Regions from separate parts of the Streptomyces sp. NPDC046197 genome, predicted to be linked through region 1. Evidence: riboswitches for the same ligand, from Rfam matches in the RefSeq annotation. Region 1 holds a riboswitch; each other region holds the start of a gene.

Region 1 (5,064 bases):
GGCGTGCGAGCCGCCGTTCAGGATGTTCATCATCGGCACCGGCAGCAGGTGCGCGTTCGGACCGCCCAGGTAGCGGAAGAGGGGGAGGTCGCTGGCCTCGGAGGCGGCGTGGGCCACGGCGAGGGAGACGCCCAGGATGGCGTTGGCGCCGAGGGAGGCCTTGTTGTCGGTGGCGTCCAGGTCGAACATGGCCTGGTCGATCAGGCGCTGCTCGGTGGCGTCGTAACCGACCAGCTCCGGGCCGATCTGCTCGATGACGGCGAGGACGGCCTTCTCGACGCCCTTGCCCTGGTAGCGGTTGGGGTCACCGTCGCGCAGCTCGATGGCCTCGAAGGCGCCGGTGGAGGCGCCGGACGGGACGGCGGCACGACCCGTGCTGCCGTCGTCGAGGCCGACCTCGACCTCGACCGTGGGGTTGCCTCGGGAGTCCAGGATTTCCCGGGCTACGACGACGTCGATGGACGGCACGAGCATCTCCTTCTTGGATGTGACGCTGAATGTGCGGGGCTGGTGTGCCTTGCGACTAGAGCCTAACCGCCCCGGGCCCGCCGGCGGCCGACCGACCGCCTTGTGGACAGGGTGACCGTACACATTGTTCATGCGCGGAACAAAGAGGGAGGGGGACGCGGGAACGGGGGCGGGAACGAGAAGAACCCGCCCCGGTGCGTACGGGGGAATACGCACCGGGGCGGGGAGCCCGTGGGGACGGGGGCAACCCGTACCGGCCTCCGCGGTGGAGGCCGGTACACGAGGAGCCTGCGGCTCGGTTACCGGCCGACTGTCACTTCAGGTGCAGCTGCTGGCCCGGGTAGATGAGGTTGGCGTCCTCGACGATGTCCTTGTTCAGCTGGAACAGCTTCTGCCAGCCGCCCTGGACGTGGTGCTTGGCCGCGATGGAGCTGAGCGTGTCGCCGGCGACCACCTTGTACTCGCCGTCACCCTTCTTGACCTTCTTGCCGGTCGGGGTGGTGACGGTCTTCTTGGCGGCCGGACGCTCGGCGGAGCGGTTGGCGGCCTGCTGCTCGGTCGAGCGGGTGGTGGTGGCGCTCTTGGTGGAGTTGCCGGAGCTGCCGGAGGCCGAGCCGCCGTTGTAGGCGGCGCCGGTGAGGCCCGTGCCGCAGACCGGCCAGGCGCCCTTGCCCTGGCCCGCGAGCACCTTCTCGGCGACGGTTATCTGCTGACCCTTGGTGGCCAGGTCGGCGCGCGAGGCGTAGGCGGTGCCGCCGTACGCGGCCCAGGTGGAGTTGGTGAACTGCAGGCCACCGTAGAAGCCGTTGCCGGTGTTGATGGACCAGTTGCCGCCGGACTCGCACTGGGCGACCGCGTCCCACTGGGAGGCGGTGGCGGCGGAGGCCTCGCCGGCCGCCATCAGCGGGGCGGCGACGGCGGCGGAGGCGACACCGGCGAGCGCGAGGGTGCGGGTGGACCGCTGAAGGACGGTCGGACGACGGTGCTTGCCCTTGCCGGAAAACAGCATGAAGGATCCCCTCACCGACGCCTGCGAGGTGAGCTGTCGGGTTCGGGCCGGTTGAGTTGCCCGGCCGTGCCCTCGTGAGGCACGGCTTCACCCCCAGCCGCTCCGGTCAACTGCCCGGCGCGGCACTTACCTTGGGTCCCCCGCTCCTGCCTACGGCGCTTGACGCGACGACTGTTCCCGGGCAACCGCTGGCAGGACTCGGCGTTGCGGCGGCCGGGGCTCGTGGTGACGAGCGATCACGACCGTAGCCACGCAATCCACCGAATTTCAAAGACGATCAGGGCTTCTGAGACTCATCCCACACTTTCACCGAACCGGACATTCTGCGCGAAGTGGGGCGTGAACTCCCGCTACTTCTGGGCCGTTTCGGCACCTATGGCAAGGGTCTGACCGGCAACGATGTGGTTGGGATCGGCACCGACGGCGTCCCGGTTCGCGGCGTAGAGGGCGCGCCATCCACCCTGGAGCCCAAGGGAGTCGGCGATGGAGGCGAGCGAGTCACCGGAGCGGACCGTGTACGAACCCTCCATCGCGGCGCGCGCGTCGTCGCGCGAGGCGTGCCGGCCGGAGGAGGTGTCGGTCCGGCTGCCGGCCAGGTCCTCTGCGGCAGTGCCGCCGCGGTGACGGCCGGAGCCGAGCGCGCCGGTGTCGACGAGGGCCGAAGAGCCGCCGTTCTGCCCGGGGTTGTCCGACTCGCCGGAGTTGGGGTCCGTGGTCGCCGAACCGCCGGACGACGAGGAACCCTCCGCGGTGGGGTCGGTGGACTTGCCGGGTTTGGCGGTGTTGTCCCCCTTGGTGGATGGAGAGGGGGATGAGGCGTGCTTTGTACCGGACTCATCCGACGATCCGGATGGATCGGGTGTTCCCGTCGGATAGCCGGACGGATCGGACGAGTTTGATGAGTTGGACGGGTCGGACGAGTTGGACGGTCCCGAAGATCCGGCGGATCCGGCGGATCCGCCGGAGCCCGCCGACGAGTTGGACAGACCGGAGTCCACCGATCCGGAGATACCGGACGAGCTGGACGAGTCAGACGAGTGGGACGAGCCGGACCCCGAGGAGGAGCCGTTGCCGACACCGGTGTCGACGTCCACCGAACCGGAGTTCCTGGTGAGGCCGGAGAGCAGTCCGCAGGTGGGCCAGGCGCCCGGCCCCCGGTCGGCGAGAATCTTCTCGGCGACGGCTATCTGCTGCGACCGGCTGGCCTGGTCGGCGCTCTGGGCGTAGGCGAGGCCGCCGTACTTCTCCCAGTCGTCCTGGGTCAACTGCAGGCCGCCGTAGTAGCCGTTGCCGTGGTCGGCGCTCCAGGAGCCGCCGCTCTCGCACTCCGCCACCTTGTCCCATGTGGTGCCGTCGGCCGCGCTCGCGCCGGTCGCGCCGAGCAGCGGAATGGCGATGGCGGATCCGGTCACCCCCGCGGCGACGAGGAGGGCGGGGGCCTGACGGGGGCGACGGTGACGACCGTTCCCGGAAAGCATGCGGAAACCTTTCACGCGACAGCAGTGACCGGCGCGGCGGGTACTGCCGGGCGCCGCGCTGATGCGTGAACGTATCGGCTGACGATCACTTGTCACAAGTTAATGCCGCGCAGATCACGTGAAGATCACATAGTTGAGCGCGTGTCACTTTTGCGCTCGCCGACGCGGAGGTGCGGGGCCGCTTTCACGGCGAACCGGATGTATCGGATGTACCGGGCGGGGTGAACCGGACGGGCAGCGTGCGCAGTCCACGCATGATGAGCCCGCCGCGCCAGCGCAGGTCCGCCGGGTCCGCGTCGAGCCGGAGGTCCGGCAGCCGGGTGAGGAGGGTGGCGAGCGCGGTCTGGCCCTCCAGGCGGGCGAGTGGGGCGCCCAGGCAGTAGTGGATGCCGTGGCCGTAGCCGAGGTGCTGGTTGTCGCGCCGGCCGAGGTCGAGGACGTCCGGGTCGGCGAACCGCTCCGGGTCCCGGTCGGCGGCGGCGAGCACCACGAGTACGGGGTCGCCCGGTGCGATGTCCTGGCCGCCGATGGTGAGCGGCCGGAGTGCGAACCGCCAGGTGGCCAGCTCCACGGGGCCGTCGTAGCGCAGGAGTTCCTCCACGCCGGTCTCCAGCAGGCTCCGGTCGCCGCCCGCCAGGCCCTTCTGGAGGCGGTCCCGCTGCTCGGGGTGGGTGAGCAGGGCGTAGGTGCCGTTGCCGATGAGGTTGACGGTCGTCTCGAAGCCGGCGAAGAGAAGGATGAAGGCCATGGCGGCCGCCTCGTTCTCGGTGAGGTGCTCGCCGTGGTCGGAGGCGCGGATCAGGCCGGAGATGAGGTCCTCGCCCGGGGCGGGCTCGGCCGGGAGCGCCTGGCGCTTGCGGTGGATGAGGTCGGCGAGGTAGCCGCGCATCTTCTTCACCGAGCGGGCGACCCCGCCTCGGGGCCCTCCGCCGTGCCGGATCATCATGCCCGCCCAGTCCCGGAAGTCGTCCTGGTCCTCGCGGGGGACGCCGAGCATGTCGCAGATGGCGTAGATGGGCAGTGGGAAGGCGAACTCGTGGATGAGGTCGGCGGTGCCGTGCGCCGCGAACCGGTCGATGAGGTCGTCGGTCAGCTCCTGGACGCGTGGCGCGAACTCGGCGACCCGGCGGGGTGTGAACGCCTTGCTGACCAGTCGGCGCAGGCGGGTGTGGTCCGGCGGGTCGATGTTGAGCAGATGCGTCATCAGCTCGGCCTTGCGCTCGCCCGGGATGCCGGTCTTGCCCTTGGCGTGCGCGGGCTCGTCGTGGTGCGCCGGGTTCTTGCTCAGCCGCTGGTCGGCCAGGGCCTGTTTGGCGTCGGCGTACCGCGTGACCAGCCAGGCCTCCACCCCGCTGGGCAGCCGGGTCCGGTGCACCGGGGCGTGCTCGCGCAGCCAGGCGTACGCGGGGTACGGGTCGCTGGCGAACTCCCAGGTGAACAGGTCGGGGGCGGGGCTGTCGGCCTCGGGCTGGTCGGTCACTCTCCGACGGTATCCGGCCGCACGACCACCGCCTCTTCGGGCCGCCCGGTCACGGCCCGGCGATGCACGGCCGCTGCCTCGGGCCTCCCCGCCACTCGCCGCCGGTGCCCGGCCGCACGACCACCACCTCCACGAACCGCCCCGTCACAGCCCGGCGACGCCCGGCCGCTGCCTCGGGCCTCCCTGTCACACCCCGACGGCGCCCGGCCGCACGACCACCGCCACCCCGAGCCGCCCCGTCACACCTCCGCCGGTGCCCAGCCGCACGACCACCACCTCCACGAACCGCCCCGTCACAGCCCGGCGATGCACGGCCGCTGCCTCGGGCCTCCCCGCCACTCGCCGCCGGTGCCCGGCCGCACGACCACCACCTCCACGAACCGCCCCGTCACAGCCCGGCGACGCCCGGCCGCTGCCTCGGGCCTCCCTGTCACACCCCGACGGCGCCCGGCCGCACGACCACCGCCACCCCGAGCCGCCCCGTCACACCTCCGCCGGTGCCCAGCCGCACGACCACCACCTCCACGAACCGCTCCGTCACTCCCCGCCGATGCCCGGTCGCGGCGCCGCTGCCTTCTCCGTCTCTCTGATGGCGTCCCGGTACGCCCGTGCGGCTGCTCGGAGTGCGG
Region 2 (5,064 bases), on a different contig from region 1:
ACCTTCTTCGTGCGCATCGTCATGTCGCCGTTCGCGCACCCGCTGTTCACCGTCCTCACCGGCATCGGCTTCGGCATCGCCGCGCTCTCCGGCGACCGCCAGCACCTGCGCCGCGTGCTGCTGCCGCCGTCCGGCCTGCTGCTCGCGATGGGCATGCACGCGACCTGGAACGGCTCGTCCTCGTTCGGCGAGTACGGCTTCTTCGCCGTCTACGCGGCCTTCATGCTCCCCGCGTTCGGGCTGCTCACCTGGCTGGTCATCTGGACCCGGCAGCGGGAGCTGCGGACCGTCCGCGAGGAGCTGCCCGCCTACGCCGCCGCCGGGTGGCTGGCGCCGTCCGAGCCGTTCGCCCTCGGTTCCATGCGGGCCCGCCGGCTCGCCCGGGACCACGCCCGCCACCACGCCGGGAAGGCGGCGGCACGGGCGGTCGCCCAGTACGAGGCGTACGCGACCTCCCTGGCCTTCCTGCGGCACCGGGGGCGCCGGGGACGGGCCGGCGCCGACTTCGTCGTACGGGAACAGGAGCTGCTGCACGAACTGTGGCGGCGACGGGAGGTGGCGCGGCCCGCGCTGGACCACGCGGCGCGGATGACGGCCCGGCCCGTGCCGGTGGCCGCGCCGCCGTGGCCGGTGTACGGGGCGTACGGCGCGTACGGGCAGCCGCCGGGCTCCGGCCACGGGGTGTACGGGGCGCAGGGGCAGGCCCCGGGCCAGGCGCCGTACGGGGCGGCGGTGCCGTATCCCGCGTACAACCCCTACCGGACCCAGCCATAGGGGTTCCGCACCGGGGAAAGAGCTGAAGCAGCCGAAGCAGCCGAGAACAGCTGAACACGGCTGAACACGGCTGAAACTGCTGCCAGGAGACGACTACGCCGACGCCTCCGTCAGCTTCCGGAGCTCCTCGTCCGTCAGGCGCAGGTCCGCCACCGCCACCAGCGCCGGGAGCTGTTCCACCGTGCGGGCCGAGGCGATCGGGGCCACCACCGTCGGCTGCGCGGCGAGCCAGGCCAGGGCCACCGTGGCGACCTCGGCGTCATGAGCCCGGGCGACCTCGTCGAGGGCCGCGAGGACCTTCTGGCCCCGCTCGGTCCGCAGGTGCTTGGCGGCGCCCCCGGCCCGCGCGCTGTCCACCGTCGCACCCGGCCGGTACTTGCCGGTCAGGAAGCCGGAGGCCAGGGCGAAGTACGGCACGGCGGCCAGGCCCGCGCGCTCGGCGAGGTGCTGCAGCTCGCCCTCGTAGGTGTCCCGCGAGACCAGGTTGTAGTGCGGCTCGAGCGCCACGTACCGGGCGAGACCCTCGCGCTCGGAGAAGTCCAGGGATGCCCGCAGCCGCTCGGCGGAGATGTTGGAGGCGGCGATGTGCCGGACCTTGCCGGCCCTCACCAGCTCGTCCAGCGCGCCGATGATCTCCTCCACCGGCACTTCGGGCTTGTCGAAGTGGGTGTAGTAGAGGTCGATGTAGTCGGTGTCCAGGCGCCTGAGGGAGGCGTCGGCCGCGGCCTTGATGTTGGCGGCGCTCAGGCCCGGGTACGCCGGGTGCTGGCTGACCTTGGTCGCGACGACGACGTCGGAGCGGTTCCCGCGCGCCTTGAGCCATTTGCCGATGAGCGTCTCGGACTCGCCGCCCTCGTTCCCCTCGATCCAGGCCGAGTAGGAGTCCGCGGTGTCGACGAAGTTGCCGCCGGCGGCCGCGTACGCGTCCAGGACGGCGAAGGACTGCGCCTCGTCCGCGGTCCAGCCGAAGACGTTGCCGCCGAGCGCGAGCGGGAAGACTTCGAGGTCGGACGAGCCCAGCTTGCGTGGAGAAGTCATGTCCAGCATCAACCCGCTGAACGGAGTGACTCATTCCACACCGGCCGCAAAGGATGCGCAAACACCTGACCGGCAGCCCTGACGTCGGGGGGACGCCGCCAGAACCGCCGGGGAACAGGGGAGGTGGATGTCAGGGATTGAGGCCCTTGCCGCGCAGCCACGTCATCGGGTCGATCGCGGTGGCCTGACCGCCGGGGTGGACCTCCAGGTGCACGTGCGGCCCGGTGACGTTGCCGGTGGCGCCGACCCGGCCGATGACCTCGCCGGTGCTCACCTTCTGGCCGACCGTGACGTTGATCGACGACTGGTGGCAGAACCACAGCTCGGTGCCGTCGTCGAGGGTGAGCACCGTGCGGTAGCCGTAGGCGCCGGCCCAGCCGGCCTGGGTGACGGTGCCGCTGTGGATCGCCTTGATCAGGGTGCCCGTGGGCGCGGCGAAGTCGAGGCCGGTGTGGTAGCCGGAGGACCACATGGAACCGGGCTGCCCGAAGGTCCCGGTGATGGTGTACGAGGAGGTCGGCAGCACGTACTGCTTGGCCAGTTCGGCCAGGCGCGCGGCCTCGGCCTTCTGCTTGGCCTCCTCCTCCGCCTTCTGCTTGGCGGCCGCGGCCTTCGCCCCGGCCTCCTTCTTCGCCTGGGCGGCGGCCTCTTCGGCCTGCTTGGCGGCGGCGGTCTCCGCGGCTGCCTCGGCCTTGCTCTCGACCTGGGTCTGCTGCTGGTCGACCTGCGCCATGATGCGGTTGCGCAGCGCCTCGCCCGCGCCGACGGCGCCCTCGGCGCTGCCGGTGGAGGTCACGCCGGCGGTGCTGAGCGCGGTCGCGGAACCCTTGGGAGCGTGGGGGGAGTCGTCGAACAGGGAGCCCACGGAGGGCAGGTCGGGCAGGGAGATGGACACCGGCGGTTTGCCGGTGTTGGCGCTGGCCATGCCGCCCGCGCCGACGGCGGCTATGACGCCGACGCCGAGGACGGTGGAACTGCGGGCGAGCCCGCCGCCGCGCTGCTTGGTGACGCGGTGCCGACCGCGTACGGGACGGATGGACTCCGCGGTGGGGTTCCACTCCTCCCACGGGCCCTCGTCGGTGTGGGAGGTGCCGTAACCGAGGGTCTCGGTGCGCCGGGTCGGCACGAACGGAGCTGGAGAGGCAGACCGGTTGGACGCCACGCGGGCGTACTCCTTTCCTTCCGTCTCGCCTACCGGGTTAGCTGACGGGTTCGGAGCAGGAAGGTCTCCTACGCGCGTAAACCAGCCGTGCCGCCACGGCGGTTGACGCTCGACTCACCCCACGGTGGTGGTTCCCCGGTTCCCTGACGGGATTCGGCGCGTGCGCACGGAGCCGCCTCTTGTGACGGCTGGGACGACCGCGCTGCGTTATCGAACGTTAATAGACCCGGACCCCTGATTCCAAGCCGTTCGTCTTGATCGTTAAACCTTCTCGCCCCGGACGTTCGGGCCAGGGGTGACGAAAGCCGGGCGAGTTGACCCGACCTCAGCGGTTCCACCGTTTCTGACGGTACGTCAGTTTTTATGCGGAACGGGACCGGTCGCTCACCTCGCGTGACAATGGTCAAGGCCGCCGGACGGCGAGCAGCGCCATGTCGTCCGTCATCCCGCCCCCGGAATGCCGGCGCACCTCCGACGCGAGGGTGGTGAGCAGGGTGTCCGGGTCGCGGAAGGTCCGGCCCGCGAGCTGCCGTTCGGGGTCGTAGAACCGGCCGTGTCCGTCACGTGCCTCGGACAGGCCGTCGGTGTGGAAGAGGAGCGTGGCTCCGGCGGGGAAGTCGGTCTCCTCGGCGCGGTCGGGCCAGACGCCCAGATCGCCCATGCCGAGCGGCAGCGCCGGGTCGGCGGCCAGCAGCGTGCGCAGGGTGCCGTCCGCGTACAGCAGCAGCGGCGGCGGATGGCCGCGGTTGACGATCCGCACCACCTTGGCGTCGTGCGGGATCTCGGCGAGCACGGCGGTGGTGAACCCCTCGATGGCGTCGATCCCGTTTCCGCGGGTGCCTTCACGGGCCAGCGCCCGCTCCAGCCGCTGCGCCACCGCCTCCAGCGTCGCCTCCTGCTCGGCGGACTCGCGGAAGGCACCGATGACGACGGCCACGGCCGCCACCGCCCCCATGCCCTTGCCGCGCACGTCGCCCACGACGAGCCGCACGCCGTAGGGGCTGTCCTGCACCGCGTACAGGTCGCCGCCGATGAACGCGTCCGCCTGCGCCGCCTCGTAGCGGGCCGCGATCTCCAGGCCCCCGATCCGGTCAGCGGGTTCGGGCAGCACGGCGTACTGGGCCGCCTCGGCGATCTCGCGGGCGGAGGCCAGCCGCTCCTGGCTGCGGCGGACGAGGATGTTGACGATCACGGCGAGGACCGCGACCGTCGCCACGGTGACCAGCTCGGTGACCGACTCGGCACGGAGGACGGCGCCCCGCCCGAGGCGCAGCCCGAGCACGACCGCGACGGCCGCGACACCCGTGAGCAGGGTGACCCGCCGGGACAGCAGCGGGGCGGCGACCAGGGGCGCGGCCGTGAAGAGCGGGGCCGCGGTGAAGGTCGACGGGGTCAGGCAGTCGTGGCAGGTGCCGGCGACGAGCAGCAGCAGCGGAAGCACCCGGACGAACGCGCGCGCGCCCGAGATGCGCCGCCGCTCGCCGCCCTCGCCCGGCGGGAGAGAGGCGGGACCGGGCCCCGGCACGGGCAGGGGCGCGGAATCGCCGGGCGGCCGACCGCCGCCCCGGCCGGGGGAGCCGAGGCGGTCACCGCGGCCTGGACGCCCCTGCCGATCGAGGTCGTCGTCCAGGGACTTGAGGTCGTACGGCCCCTCGTCCTCCACCTCACCAGGCCGCACCACTCGTCTCCCGCCACGCATGTCCATGTCGATCTCGTCCGCCCGTCCAGGTTTCCCGGACCGGGTGCGGCGGGCGAGCCGGTGTGGGCCGACCGGAGGACACGGTGTGATGAGGAACACGTGGCAAGCCGCGGGCGGACGCCGTGGAGCGCTGGGACTGCACTCGGGGAAACACCCGGGGAAAGACTCAGGGCCGGAATCCGTTGATTGGATTCCGGCCCTGAGTTTCAGTAGCGGGGACAGGATTTGAACCTGCGACCTCTGGGTTATGAGCCCAGCGAGCTACCGAGCTGCTCCACCCCGCGTCGGTGAAACCAGTGTACGCCATCCGCCGGACAGGATGCGCACGCATTTACGTCCACCTCGCTTCATCAGCGGTTTTCAGTCGGCGGGCGGTCGGCGGGCGGTCCCC
Region 3 (5,064 bases), on a different contig from region 1:
CGCCTATTTCGGCCAGGCAGGCGTGAACTGGATGTCCGTGCACACCGGCATCGACTTCCCCGTCTCCTACGGCACGACGGTGATGGCCGCGACCGACGGCACGGCCCGTACGCAGTGGAACAGCGCGTACGGCAACATGATGATCGTGACCGCGAAGGACGGTACGGAGACGTGGTACTGCCACCTCTCCAGCTACCGCGTCGCTTCCGGAACGACCGTGAAGGCCGGGCAGCCGATCGCATACTCGGGCAACTCCGGCAATTCGACGGGCCCGCACCTGCACTTCGAGGTCAGGCCCGCCGGAGGAGCGCCCATAGACCCGCTGCCCTGGCTGCGCAGCCACGACCTCGACCCGACATAGCCCGGCGCGGACCGGCGCAGGCCCGACTCGGGCGACCGGTGAGCCCCCACCAGTGAGCCCCCGCCGAGCGAGCGGGGGCTCGCCTCATGGAGCTACAGCTTCTCCACCGGCGCGTACCGGAGCAGCAGGCGCTTCGGCTTGGCGTCGCCGAAGTCGATCGTCGCCTCCGCGTTGCCGCCCGTGCCCTTGACCGCGACCACCGTGCCGAGGCCGAACTGGTCGTGGGTGACCCGGTCGCCGACGGCCAGCGACACCACCGGCTTGTCGGCGGCCCGGCGCGTGGCGAAGCCGGAGGCGCCGGACGCCGACGAGCGGGACCGGGACGACGACAGCGAGGCGGCCACGCCGGCGGCCGGACCGGACGCCGCCGGAGCCATGGCCCCCATGCGCTTCCAGTCGACGTGCGCCGCCGGGATCTCCTCCAGGAAGCGGGAGGGCGGGTTGTACGACGGCTGCCCCCAGGCGCTGCGCATCGCCGAGCGGGTCAGGTACAGCCGCTCCCGCGCGCGGGTGATGCCGACGTACGCCAGGCGGCGCTCCTCCTCCAGCTCCTTGGTCTGGCCGAGCGCCCGCATGTGCGGGAAGACGCCGTCCTCCATGCCGGTCAGGAACACCACCGGGAACTCCAGGCCCTTGGCGGTGTGCAGGGTCATCAGGGTGATGACGCCGGAGCCGTCCTCGTCCTCGTCGGGGATCTGGTCGGAGTCGGCGACCAGGGCCACCTGTTCCAGGAAGTCGGCCAGGGTGCCCTGCTCGCCCTCTGCACGCTCCTGCTCGAACTCCAGGGCGACGGCCGCGAGCTCCTGGAGGTTCTCGATGCGGGTCTCGTCCTGGGGGTCGGTGGAGGCCTGCAACTCGGCAAGGTAGCCGGTGCGTTCGAGGACCGCCTCCAGGACCGTGGCCGGGCCGGCGCCCGACTCGACGATGGTGCGCAGGTCCTCCATCAGCGTGTTGAACCGCTTGACGGCGTTGGTCGACCGCGCGGCCATGCCGTACGCCTCGTCGACGCGGCGCAGGGCCTGCGGGAAGCTGATCCTCTCCCGCTGGGCGAGGGCGTCGATCATCGCCTCGGCGCGGTCGCCGATGCCGCGCTTGGGCACGTTCAGGATGCGGCGCAGCGGCACCGAGTCCTCGGGGTTGGCCAGCACCCGCAGGTAGGCCAGGACGTCCCGGACCTCCTTGCGCTCGTAGAAGCGGACGCCGCCGACGACCTTGTAGGGCAGGCCGACCCGGATGAAGACCTCTTCGAAGACACGCGACTGGGCGTTGGTGCGGTAGAAGACGGCGACGTCGCCGGCCCTGGCCTCGCCCGCGTCGACGAGGCGGTCTATCTCGTCTGCGACGAACTGGGCCTCGTCGTGCTCGGTGTCGGCGACGTACCCGGTGATGCGGGCGCCCGCGCCTGCGTTGGTCCACAGGTTCTTCGGGCGGCGGGACTCGTTGCGCTCGATGACCGCGTTGGCGGCGGAGAGGATCGTCTGGGTGGAGCGGTAGTTCTGCTCCAGCAGGATCGTCGTCGCGTCCGGGTAGTCCTCCTCGAACTGGAGGATGTTGCGGATGGTCGCACCGCGGAAGGCGTAGATGGACTGGTCGGCGTCGCCGACCACGCACAGCTCGGCAGGCCGGAGGTCGTCCTCGCCGGGCGGCACGTCCACGGGGTGCTCAAGGGTGCCGACGAGCTCCCGTACCAGGGCGTACTGCGCGTGGTTGGTGTCCTGGTACTCGTCGACGAGGACGTGGCGGAAGCGGCGGCGGTAGTGCTCGGCGACATCGGGGAAGGCGCGCAGCAGGTTGACCGTCGTCATGATCAGGTCGTCGAAGTCGAGGGCGTTCGCCTCGCGCAGCCGCGACTGGTAGAGGGCGTAGGCCTGGGCGAGGGTCTTCTCGAAGCCGTCGGTGGCCTGGGCGGCGAAGTCCTCCTCGTCGATCAGCTCGTTCTTCAGGTTGGAGATCTTGGCGCTGAACGACTTCGGCGGATAGCGCTTGGGGTCGAGGTCCAGGTCGCGGCAGACCAGGGCCATCAGGCGCTTGGAGTCGGCGGCGTCGTAGATCGAGAAGGAGGAGGTGAAGCCGAGCTTCTTGCTCTCCCGGCGCAGGATGCGCACGCACGCGCTGTGGAAGGTCATCACCCACATGGCGTTCGCGCGCGGGCCGACGAGCTGCTCGACGCGTTCCTTCATCTCGCCCGCGGCCTTGTTGGTGAAGGTGATCGCGAGGATCTGGCCGGGGTGGACGCCCCGCTCGCCGAGCAGGTGGGCGATGCGGTGGGTGAGCACGCGGGTCTTGCCGGAGCCCGCGCCGGCCACGATGAGCAGCGGCGAACCGGAGTGGACGACCGCGGCGCGCTGGTTCTCGTTGAGACCCTCCAGGAGCACGGCGGGGTCCACGGCCGGGCGCGGGGCGCCGTCGCGGTAGTACGCGTCCCGGTCCGGCGGCAGGTCGAACTTCCCGCCGAACAGATCGTCCGGAACCGGCTCCGGAGCGTGATCGTCCTCGGGCGGCGGTGCGGGTTCTTCCTCGCGGCCGTGGGAGGCCTGGAGGTCCGCCAGGAAGCTGTCGTCAAAGAGGCTGCTCATCGCTCTACGAGTCTAGGGCGCCCCACCGACAACCCGTGGCCGCCCTGAAAACTCCGCGAACCTTCCGAGCCGGGCGGTCCTCGCTCCACGGCCCGGGAAGCCGAGCGGTCCCCGCTCCCCGGGCCGGGAAGCCGAGCGGTCCCCGCTCCCCGGGCCGGGAACTTTCCCGTCCCAGCGACCGGTCAGTGTCTTCACGCTGTGGAGCCGCGTGGTCACGTCGATGTGATTTTCAAATGAGGTTACGAAAATGTATCGGGCATATCGCACATCAACCTTCACATCAGCCACACGAGTTGGCTACCGTGCCGTCGGGCCGCACGACCCCCTTCCGGCGAACCGTCGCCGGGCCGCGCGGCCTCCGCCGAGTCCGGCATCGCCGACACGCGAGCCGGAGCCGGGGACCCACCCAGAACCCCCGGGGTGAATCGGTCCGACCCTCCCGCGAGGACCGTAGGGCAACCCTTCCGAACCACCCGCCCGAACCCGACAGCTAACCCGGTAGGCGGACCGTGGAAGGAGTCGTCCCCCTTGGCGTCGCACCGCAAGACGCGCCCCGCCGTTACGGTCTCGGCAGGCCTGCGCACCCCCGCGCTGGCCACGGCCGCCATCACCTCCGTGGCCCTGCTCTCCCAGACGGCCAACGCCGCCCCCTCCGGCGGCAGGCCGAGCATCGAAGAGGTCGAGAAGAAGGTCGACGACCTGTACCGCCAGGCGGAGTCGGCGACCGAGAAGTACGACGCGGCCAAGGAGAACACCGCCAAGCAGCGCAAGCGCGTGGCCGCTCTCCTCGACGACGTCGCCAGGCGCACGGACATGCTCAACAAGGCGCGCGAGAAGCTGGGCTCCTTCGCCGCGGCCCAGTACCGCACCGGAGCCGCCGCACCGGACACCGCCACCTTCCTGCTGGCGGACACTCCGGAGGGATACTTCGACCAGGCCCAGCTGATGAGCCGGCTCACCGCGCGTCAGAAGGGCATGGTCGACGACTACGTCACCCAGCAGTCCGCGACCATGAAGAAGCGCCGGGAGGCCACCCAGAGCCTCGAAACGCTGTCCGAGTCGCAGGGCGACATCAAGACGGCCAAGGCCACCGTCCAGAAGAAGCTGGCCGACGCGCGCGAACTGCTGTCCAAGCTGAACACCGAGGAGAAGGCGCGGCTCGCCGCGATCGAGGAGCAGAAGCGGGAGCAGGCCGCCCGCAGAGCCGCGGAACTGGCGAAGCAGCAGGCGCAGGAGCAGGCCGCCCAGCGACAGAACAGCACCTCGGCCCCCGCCACGGGGACCTCCGGGTCCGCCGGGCCTGCCGGGAGCTCGGGATCCTCAACGGGTTCCTCGTCGTCCGGCTCCTCCTACACCAGCAAGGCCGACAAGGCCCTCGCCTTCGCCCGCGCCCAGATCGGCAAGCCGTACGTCTGGGGCGCGACCGGCCCCGGCTCGTACGACTGCTCCGGCCTCACCCAGGCCGCGTGGAGAGCCGCCGGCGTCAGCCTGCCGCGCACGACGTACGACCAGGTCAACGCGGGGACGACGGTCCCGCTCTCCGAGGCGCGGCCCGGCGACCTGGTCTTCTTCTACGACGACATCAGCCACGTCGGCCTCTACATCGGCAACGGCATGATGATCCACGCCCCGAAGCCCGGCGCCTACGTCCGCGAGGAGTCGATCTACTACGGCGGCGAGTCGGCGATCCACAGCGTGGTGCGCCCGGCCTGACGCACGGGCGGCACCGGCCCCCCTGCTGCCGACGCGCGGCACGGGGGCCGTCTCACGTCCACAGCACGGCGATGAAGATGTTCACCATGGTCAGCAGGCCCACCAGGCCGAACAGCCGCTTGTCCACCGTTTCCTCGTCCCGCTTGACGTAGACCAGGCCGAGGATCACGACCAGCAGCGCCAGCTTCACGCCGATCTTGACGGTGTTGACGTGGTGGCCCTCGGCCTGGTTGAGCCCGACCAGGACGGCGCCGGTGACCAGCATGGTCAGCGCACCGTGCAGCATCCCGGGCACGAACCGGGCCGTACCCCGGCCCATCGCCTTCATCTGGGTGAGGAAACCGCCGAGCAGCGCGGCGATGCCGATGATGTGCAGGGCGACGAAGAGATGGATGAGTACGTCCATGAGGCGGG
Region 4 (5,064 bases), on a different contig from region 1:
AACTGGAAGACGAACTGGCCGACTTCTGCGGCTTCGAGGCGGCACTGGTCTTCTCCTCCGGATACGCGGCCAATCTCGCCGCCGTCACCGCGCTCGCCCCGCACGGCTCCCTCATCGTCTCGGACGCGGGCAACCACGCCTCGCTGATCGACGGCTGCCGGCTGGCCCGCGGCACCACGCAGGTCGTCGCCCACGCCGATCCCGAGGCCGTGCGCAAGGCCCTGGACACCCACGACGGACCGGCCGTCGTGGTGTCCGACACGGTCTTCTCGGTCGACGGCGACGCCGCCCCGCTGGCCGCGTTCGCGGCGGCCTGCCGGGACCACGGCGCGGGGCTGGTCGTGGACGACGCCCATGGTCTGGGTGTCCTCGGTGACGGCGGCTGCGGCGCGCCGCAGGCGGCGGGGCTGGCGGGGGCCGGCGACGTCGTGGTGACGGCCACGCTGTCGAAGTCGCTCGGCAGCCAGGGCGGCGCCGTGCTCGGGCCGGCACCGGTGATCGACCACCTGGTCAACGCGGCCCGGACCTTCATCTTCGACACGGGTCTCGCTCCCGCCGCGGCCGGCGCGGCCCTGGCGGCACTGCGGCTGCTGCGCCGTGAGCCGGAGCGGGCGGCCCGGGCGCGCGCGGTGGCGGCCGAGCTGCACGCACGCCTGACCGCCCTGGGGCTGGAGGCGGTACGTCCGGACGCCGCGGTGGTCTCCGTGCGCGCGCCGTCCCCCGATGGGGCCGTGCGCTGGGCGGCCGAATGCCGTGCGGCGGGCCTGGCCGTGGGCTGCTTCCGTCCTCCTTCCGTGCCCGACGGCATCTCACGGCTCAGGCTGACCGCTCGCGCGGACCTCTCCGGGGAGCAGATCGAACGCGCTGTACGTGTGATCGGCGAAACGCGACCATGAGTCGGCGTGACACGGCCGTGCCTCGCGCGATGCGTGTGTGATCAGTCGGGTCGGGGCGCCCGCGGGTGCGTCACCGGAGCGTGGTGAGGAATCCCGCCCAGCTCTCGGGGGAGAAGAGCAGCGCGGGGCCGGCCGGATCCTTGGAGTCGCGCACGGCGAGCAGCCCGGCCCGGGGACCGGAGCACGGCGAGGCCGTCTCGACGCAGTTGTTCGCTCCGGTGCTGTAGCTGCTGCGCAGCCAGCGCACACCGTGCAGATCGGTACTGGAAGGTACGTTCCGAGGCAGAGCAGACATGGTGCCTCCTTACGCGGTTACCCGTCGTCACCTATCCCGGCGATGAAATCCAACGAGTCCTCGGGTGAAAGGGCGTGGATCTGGAGGGTGTTGAAGGCCTCGGTGTAGGCCTCCAGGTCTTCTTTCCGTTCGAGGTAGAGGCTACTCGTCAACTGGTCGAGAACAACCACATCCAGATCAGAAGTGCTCGGAAATGACAAGATAACGAAAGGGCCGGTGAGTCCGATGTGCGCCCCCGCGGCGAACGGCAGGACCTGCAGCCGAACTTGGGGCAGGCGCGCCGCCTCCGTCAGCCGCGCCAGCTGCCGGTTCATGACCCCAGGGCCGCCGACCTCCCGGCGCAGCACCGCCTCGTCCAGGACCGCGCTCAGCTCCAGCGGGCGATCCGCCCGCAGCACGTCCTGGCGGGCCAGCCGCACCTCCACCAGCGCGTCCAGCCGGTCGTGGTCGAGCCCGTCCACGGCGGCCCGGGTCACCGCACGGGCGTACTCGGGTGTCTGCAGAAGTCCGGGCACGACCGAGGTCTCCAGCGTGCGCATCCCGCTCGCCTGGGACTCCAGACTGATGAAATCCCGGTAGGTGGGCGGCAGTACGCCGCGGTAGGCGTGCCACCAGTGGTGACGGCCGCCGTCGTCGGAGCCCGCCAGCACGGTGAGCAGGTCGCGCAGATGGGAGTCCTCGACCGCGTAGGCGTCCAGGAGTAAGCGCACATCGGCTGGTTTCACGCCGCTGGCGCCGGTCTCGATCCGGCTGACTTTCGACTGGTGCCAACCCACGAGCCGGGCCGCCTCACCACTGGTGAGACCCGCACCGGTGCGCAGCGCGCGCAGTTCGGAGCCGAGTTTCCGGCGGCGCACCGAGGTTCCGTGCTGCATGGGCTTACTCCCTACTCCTTCCGGGCCGCCCAAATACGCTCTGCCGTCGCAGAGTTCACCGCTTCGAGCGACAGATATATGCACATCTTGGTGGATCGCCACCCGTGACAGACGCGGTAATGGCAGTCTGACGACGAAGCACCAGTCCGGGACCGTACTCGAACCATCCGCTCCGTGTCGGACTGCGGTCCCGTGGGAAAGGGACGACGTCGCCATGGCAGACCATCTGGAAGCATCCGTCACTCTGCCGAGCGATCCGGCCTCGGTCGCCGCGGCCCGCGGCTACGTGGTGGGCACCCTGGCGGAGTGGGGCCTGTCGTCGGACACGGACGCCGCCGACACCATCCGGCTCATCGTCTCCGAACTCGCCACCAACGCCGTGCAGCACACCTTCGGGCAGTCACCCACCTTCACGGTGGATCTCGTGCTCGACCGTGACGAACAGCTGCACATCGGGGTCACGGACAGCCATCCGCGGTTCCCGAAACGACTGCCGGCCGCCGTCCAGCAGGACAACGGCCGGGGCATGGTGATCATCCGGTGGCTCACCGCCGAGTGCGGCGGCAGGATGACGGTGCGCCCCACCCGCGAGGGCGGCAAGACCGTCTGCATCGAACTTCCGTGGACGGTGCCGGCCCGGCCGGTCACGGCCGCGGGCCAGCAGGAACCGTAGGGCGCACGTCAGCCCGGAGCCGGGCCGCCCGGCCGCCCACGCATGCGCCGGCGGCGCGGTGGGCGCGTGGGCCGCCGCACGGCGCAGTACGGCAACCCGAGGGCGGTGGCGGCGCGTCAGGACGCCACCACCACCCCCAGGTGGTCAGCTGACCCGGCCGTACCAGACGCTCCTGGTCCAGATCTTCTGCAGCTTCACCACGTCCCCGGTCTTCGGAGCGTGCCAGATCCTGCCGCCACCCGCGTAGATGCCGACGTGGTAGACGTACGAGCCGGAGTGGAAGAACACCAGGTCCCCGGCCTGACGGCTGCTCGCCGAGATGTGACGGGTCTTGTTGTACTGACCGGCCGCCGTACGGGGCAGGGTCTTGCCCGCCTTCTTGAACGAGTACAGCGTGAGCCCGGAGCAGTCGAAACGCCGCGGGCCCGCCGCCCCCCACTGGTAGGGGGAACCCTTCTTGGACGCCGCGATCTGGAGCGCCCTCGTCGCCAGCGTGGCGGCCGAGGCGTCGGACGCGGCGCCCGGGACCACGATCGAGCCACCCACGGCGGCGATGGTCAGGGCCGAGGCCGTACCGGCCCGGGCCATCAGCGACGGGACACGATTGAGCGCAGTCATGCGCAACCCTTCGTCAGCCGCCTGTGAAGGATGACCTGTCGGATTCGGGCTGGCGAAGTTGCCCGGCCGCGTTGCCGCGGCTTCACCCCAAGGGCTGCTCGGCCCGGTCATGGCGTGACCGTTCCGGCGACCCGTCGTGCTTGGGTCCTCCACTCCTGCCGATCCACTCCTGTCGACCGGTCATCCGGGCGGCGGCAGGACTCGGCGTCCGCCCGGACCGCCCCGCCGCTGTGGCGGGGGCTTGTCGTCAGACACGGATCTTCACCTACGCATGTCCGAAAAACCCAACGGAACCGGGGGTTTGTGTTGTTACTCACCACTCACCCGTTCGGGTGGACACCCGCGCCCTCGAACGGCCGTCGCGTCTCCCGACGAGCCCCGGACCAGCGCCGGAACAGCTCATTCCGCCATTTGGCCACGCGCGTTGCGCAACTGGAGCACCCCCGAAAAAGGGTCTGCGTCTACGCCGAAAGGCCGTACGTCATTTGGTCCGTTTCGACGCCGCAGCGGACGCCCTGTCAGCGCCGGGGACGGGGACGCCCGGACGATGCGTCAACTGCCGCCGTCGGGGGGCAATGTGACGCGGCGCGTGCGCCGCTCGCCGTCGAGCACGCGCAGCGCGCGCGCCAGCGTCGCGGCGTGCAGTTCGTTCTCTCCGCGCTGGTGCATCAGCGCGAGCGCCGCGCGCAGCTCGGCCGCCTTGCCGACGAGTGCCTGAGCGGCCCTCAGGCCCCGGTAGGTGTCCTCGTGCCGGGCCGGGTTGATGCGTCCCAGCAGGTCCACCACCTCCAGGTAACGGTCGATCAAGTCGGCCTCGGCGCGGGTCAGCGCCGGCAGCGGCGGCAGTTCCGGAGGCAGCATCGGCGCCTCACCTCGGGTCCGAAGTGGTGCCGGGCGTCCTGCGGCTGGAGACGATCCGGTCCACCAGCCCGTACTCCAGAGCGCCCCGCGCGTCCAGGATGGTCTCCCGCTCCAGGTCGGCCCGCACCTGGTCCCGGGGCCGGCCGGTGTGCCGTACGAGCATCTCCTCCAGGCGGGCCCGCACGCGCACCAGCTCCTCCGCCCTGATGACGAGGTCGGACGCCCGTCCCTCCACGGTCTCGGACAGCGCGGGCTGGTCGAGCAGCACGCGGGCGCCCGGCAGCGCGAACCGCTTGCCCGGCGTACCCGCGGCGAGCAGCACCGCCGCGGAGGCGGCCGCCTGCCCCAGGCAGACCGTCTCCACGTCGCAGCCGACGAACCGCATCGTGTCGTAGATCGCCGCCGTCGCGCTGAAGGAGCCGCCCGGGGAGTTGATGTACAGCGAGATGGTGCGGTCGGGGTCCCGGTGCTCCAGGTGCAGGAACTGCGCCATCACATCGTTCGCCGAGGTGTCGTCGATCCGGGTGCCGAGAAGGACGATCCGCTCCTCCAGCAGCTTCGCGTACGGATCCAGCGTCCGGAAACCGGCGCTCGTGCGCTCGGTGAACTCGGGCAGGACATGGCGGGCGGACGGTCGGGTCATGGCACACCCCTCTGTGCGGCAGGGCCGTCTCCGGCGGACTGACCTTCTGTAAAAAATGTACAGGATGTACGCACCGCTCGGGATGTCGGACCGGCGGCTGTCGGAAATGTCCGGGTCGTGCGCGGCGCACTCCTGGGTGAAGCTGGAGCGACGGCCGCTCGACGACCCACAGGACTGCCATGGCGTTCTTCGCGATTTCCGGA

Evidence for each region. A riboswitch is a leader RNA that binds a small molecule or an ion and turns the genes downstream of it on or off. The one in region 1 is predicted to bind cyclic di-AMP.
Region 2: linked by a shared signal. The riboswitch ahead of AB0A61_RS30395 (M23 family metallopeptidase) and the one ahead of AB0A61_RS12790 (transglycosylase family protein) in region 1 are both predicted to bind cyclic di-AMP.
Region 3: linked by a shared signal. The riboswitch ahead of AB0A61_RS04305 (NlpC/P60 family protein) and the one ahead of AB0A61_RS12790 (transglycosylase family protein) in region 1 are both predicted to bind cyclic di-AMP.
Region 4: linked by a shared signal. The riboswitch ahead of AB0A61_RS07610 (C40 family peptidase) and the one ahead of AB0A61_RS12790 (transglycosylase family protein) in region 1 are both predicted to bind cyclic di-AMP.

What each region holds. Positions count from the first base shown of each region.
Region 1 is NZ_JBEYZY010000007.1:187,668-192,731, reverse strand. Features, by position in the region: gene eno (phosphopyruvate hydratase) at 1-468, opposite strand, end outside; gene AB0A61_RS12790 (transglycosylase family protein) at 782-1,477, opposite strand; cyclic di-AMP (ydaO/yuaA leader) riboswitch at 1,481-1,645, opposite strand; gene AB0A61_RS12785 (transglycosylase family protein) at 1,828-2,955, opposite strand; gene AB0A61_RS12780 (cytochrome P450) at 3,140-4,435, opposite strand; gene AB0A61_RS12775 (hypothetical protein) at 4,622-4,747, opposite strand; gene AB0A61_RS12770 (nucleoside triphosphate pyrophosphohydrolase) at 4,973-5,064, opposite strand, start outside.
Region 2 is NZ_JBEYZY010000027.1:77,474-82,537, reverse strand. Features, by position in the region: gene AB0A61_RS30405 (PrsW family intramembrane metalloprotease) at 1-774, shown strand, start outside; gene AB0A61_RS30400 (aldo/keto reductase) at 868-1,812, opposite strand; gene AB0A61_RS30395 (M23 family metallopeptidase) at 1,943-2,974, opposite strand; cyclic di-AMP (ydaO/yuaA leader) riboswitch at 2,986-3,143, opposite strand; gene AB0A61_RS30390 (PP2C family protein-serine/threonine phosphatase) at 3,378-4,505, opposite strand; tRNA gene AB0A61_RS30385 (tRNA-Met) at 4,884-4,957, opposite strand.
Region 3 is NZ_JBEYZY010000002.1:341,708-346,771, reverse strand. Features, by position in the region: gene AB0A61_RS04315 (M23 family metallopeptidase) at 1-361, shown strand, start outside; gene pcrA (DNA helicase PcrA) at 454-2,937, opposite strand; cyclic di-AMP (ydaO/yuaA leader) riboswitch at 3,302-3,458, shown strand; gene AB0A61_RS04305 (NlpC/P60 family protein) at 3,466-4,650, shown strand; gene AB0A61_RS04300 (hypothetical protein) at 4,703-5,056, opposite strand.
Region 4 is NZ_JBEYZY010000004.1:116,712-121,775, forward strand. Features, by position in the region: gene AB0A61_RS07590 (8-amino-7-oxononanoate synthase) at 1-896, shown strand, start outside; gene AB0A61_RS07595 (DUF397 domain-containing protein) at 967-1,191, opposite strand; gene AB0A61_RS07600 (helix-turn-helix transcriptional regulator) at 1,209-2,066, opposite strand; gene AB0A61_RS07605 (ATP-binding protein) at 2,281-2,739, shown strand; gene AB0A61_RS07610 (C40 family peptidase) at 2,884-3,357, opposite strand; cyclic di-AMP (ydaO/yuaA leader) riboswitch at 3,361-3,574, opposite strand; gene AB0A61_RS07615 (hypothetical protein) at 3,910-4,218, opposite strand; gene AB0A61_RS07620 (ATP-dependent Clp protease proteolytic subunit) at 4,226-4,861, opposite strand; gene AB0A61_RS07625 (ANTAR domain-containing protein) at 5,041-5,064, shown strand, end outside.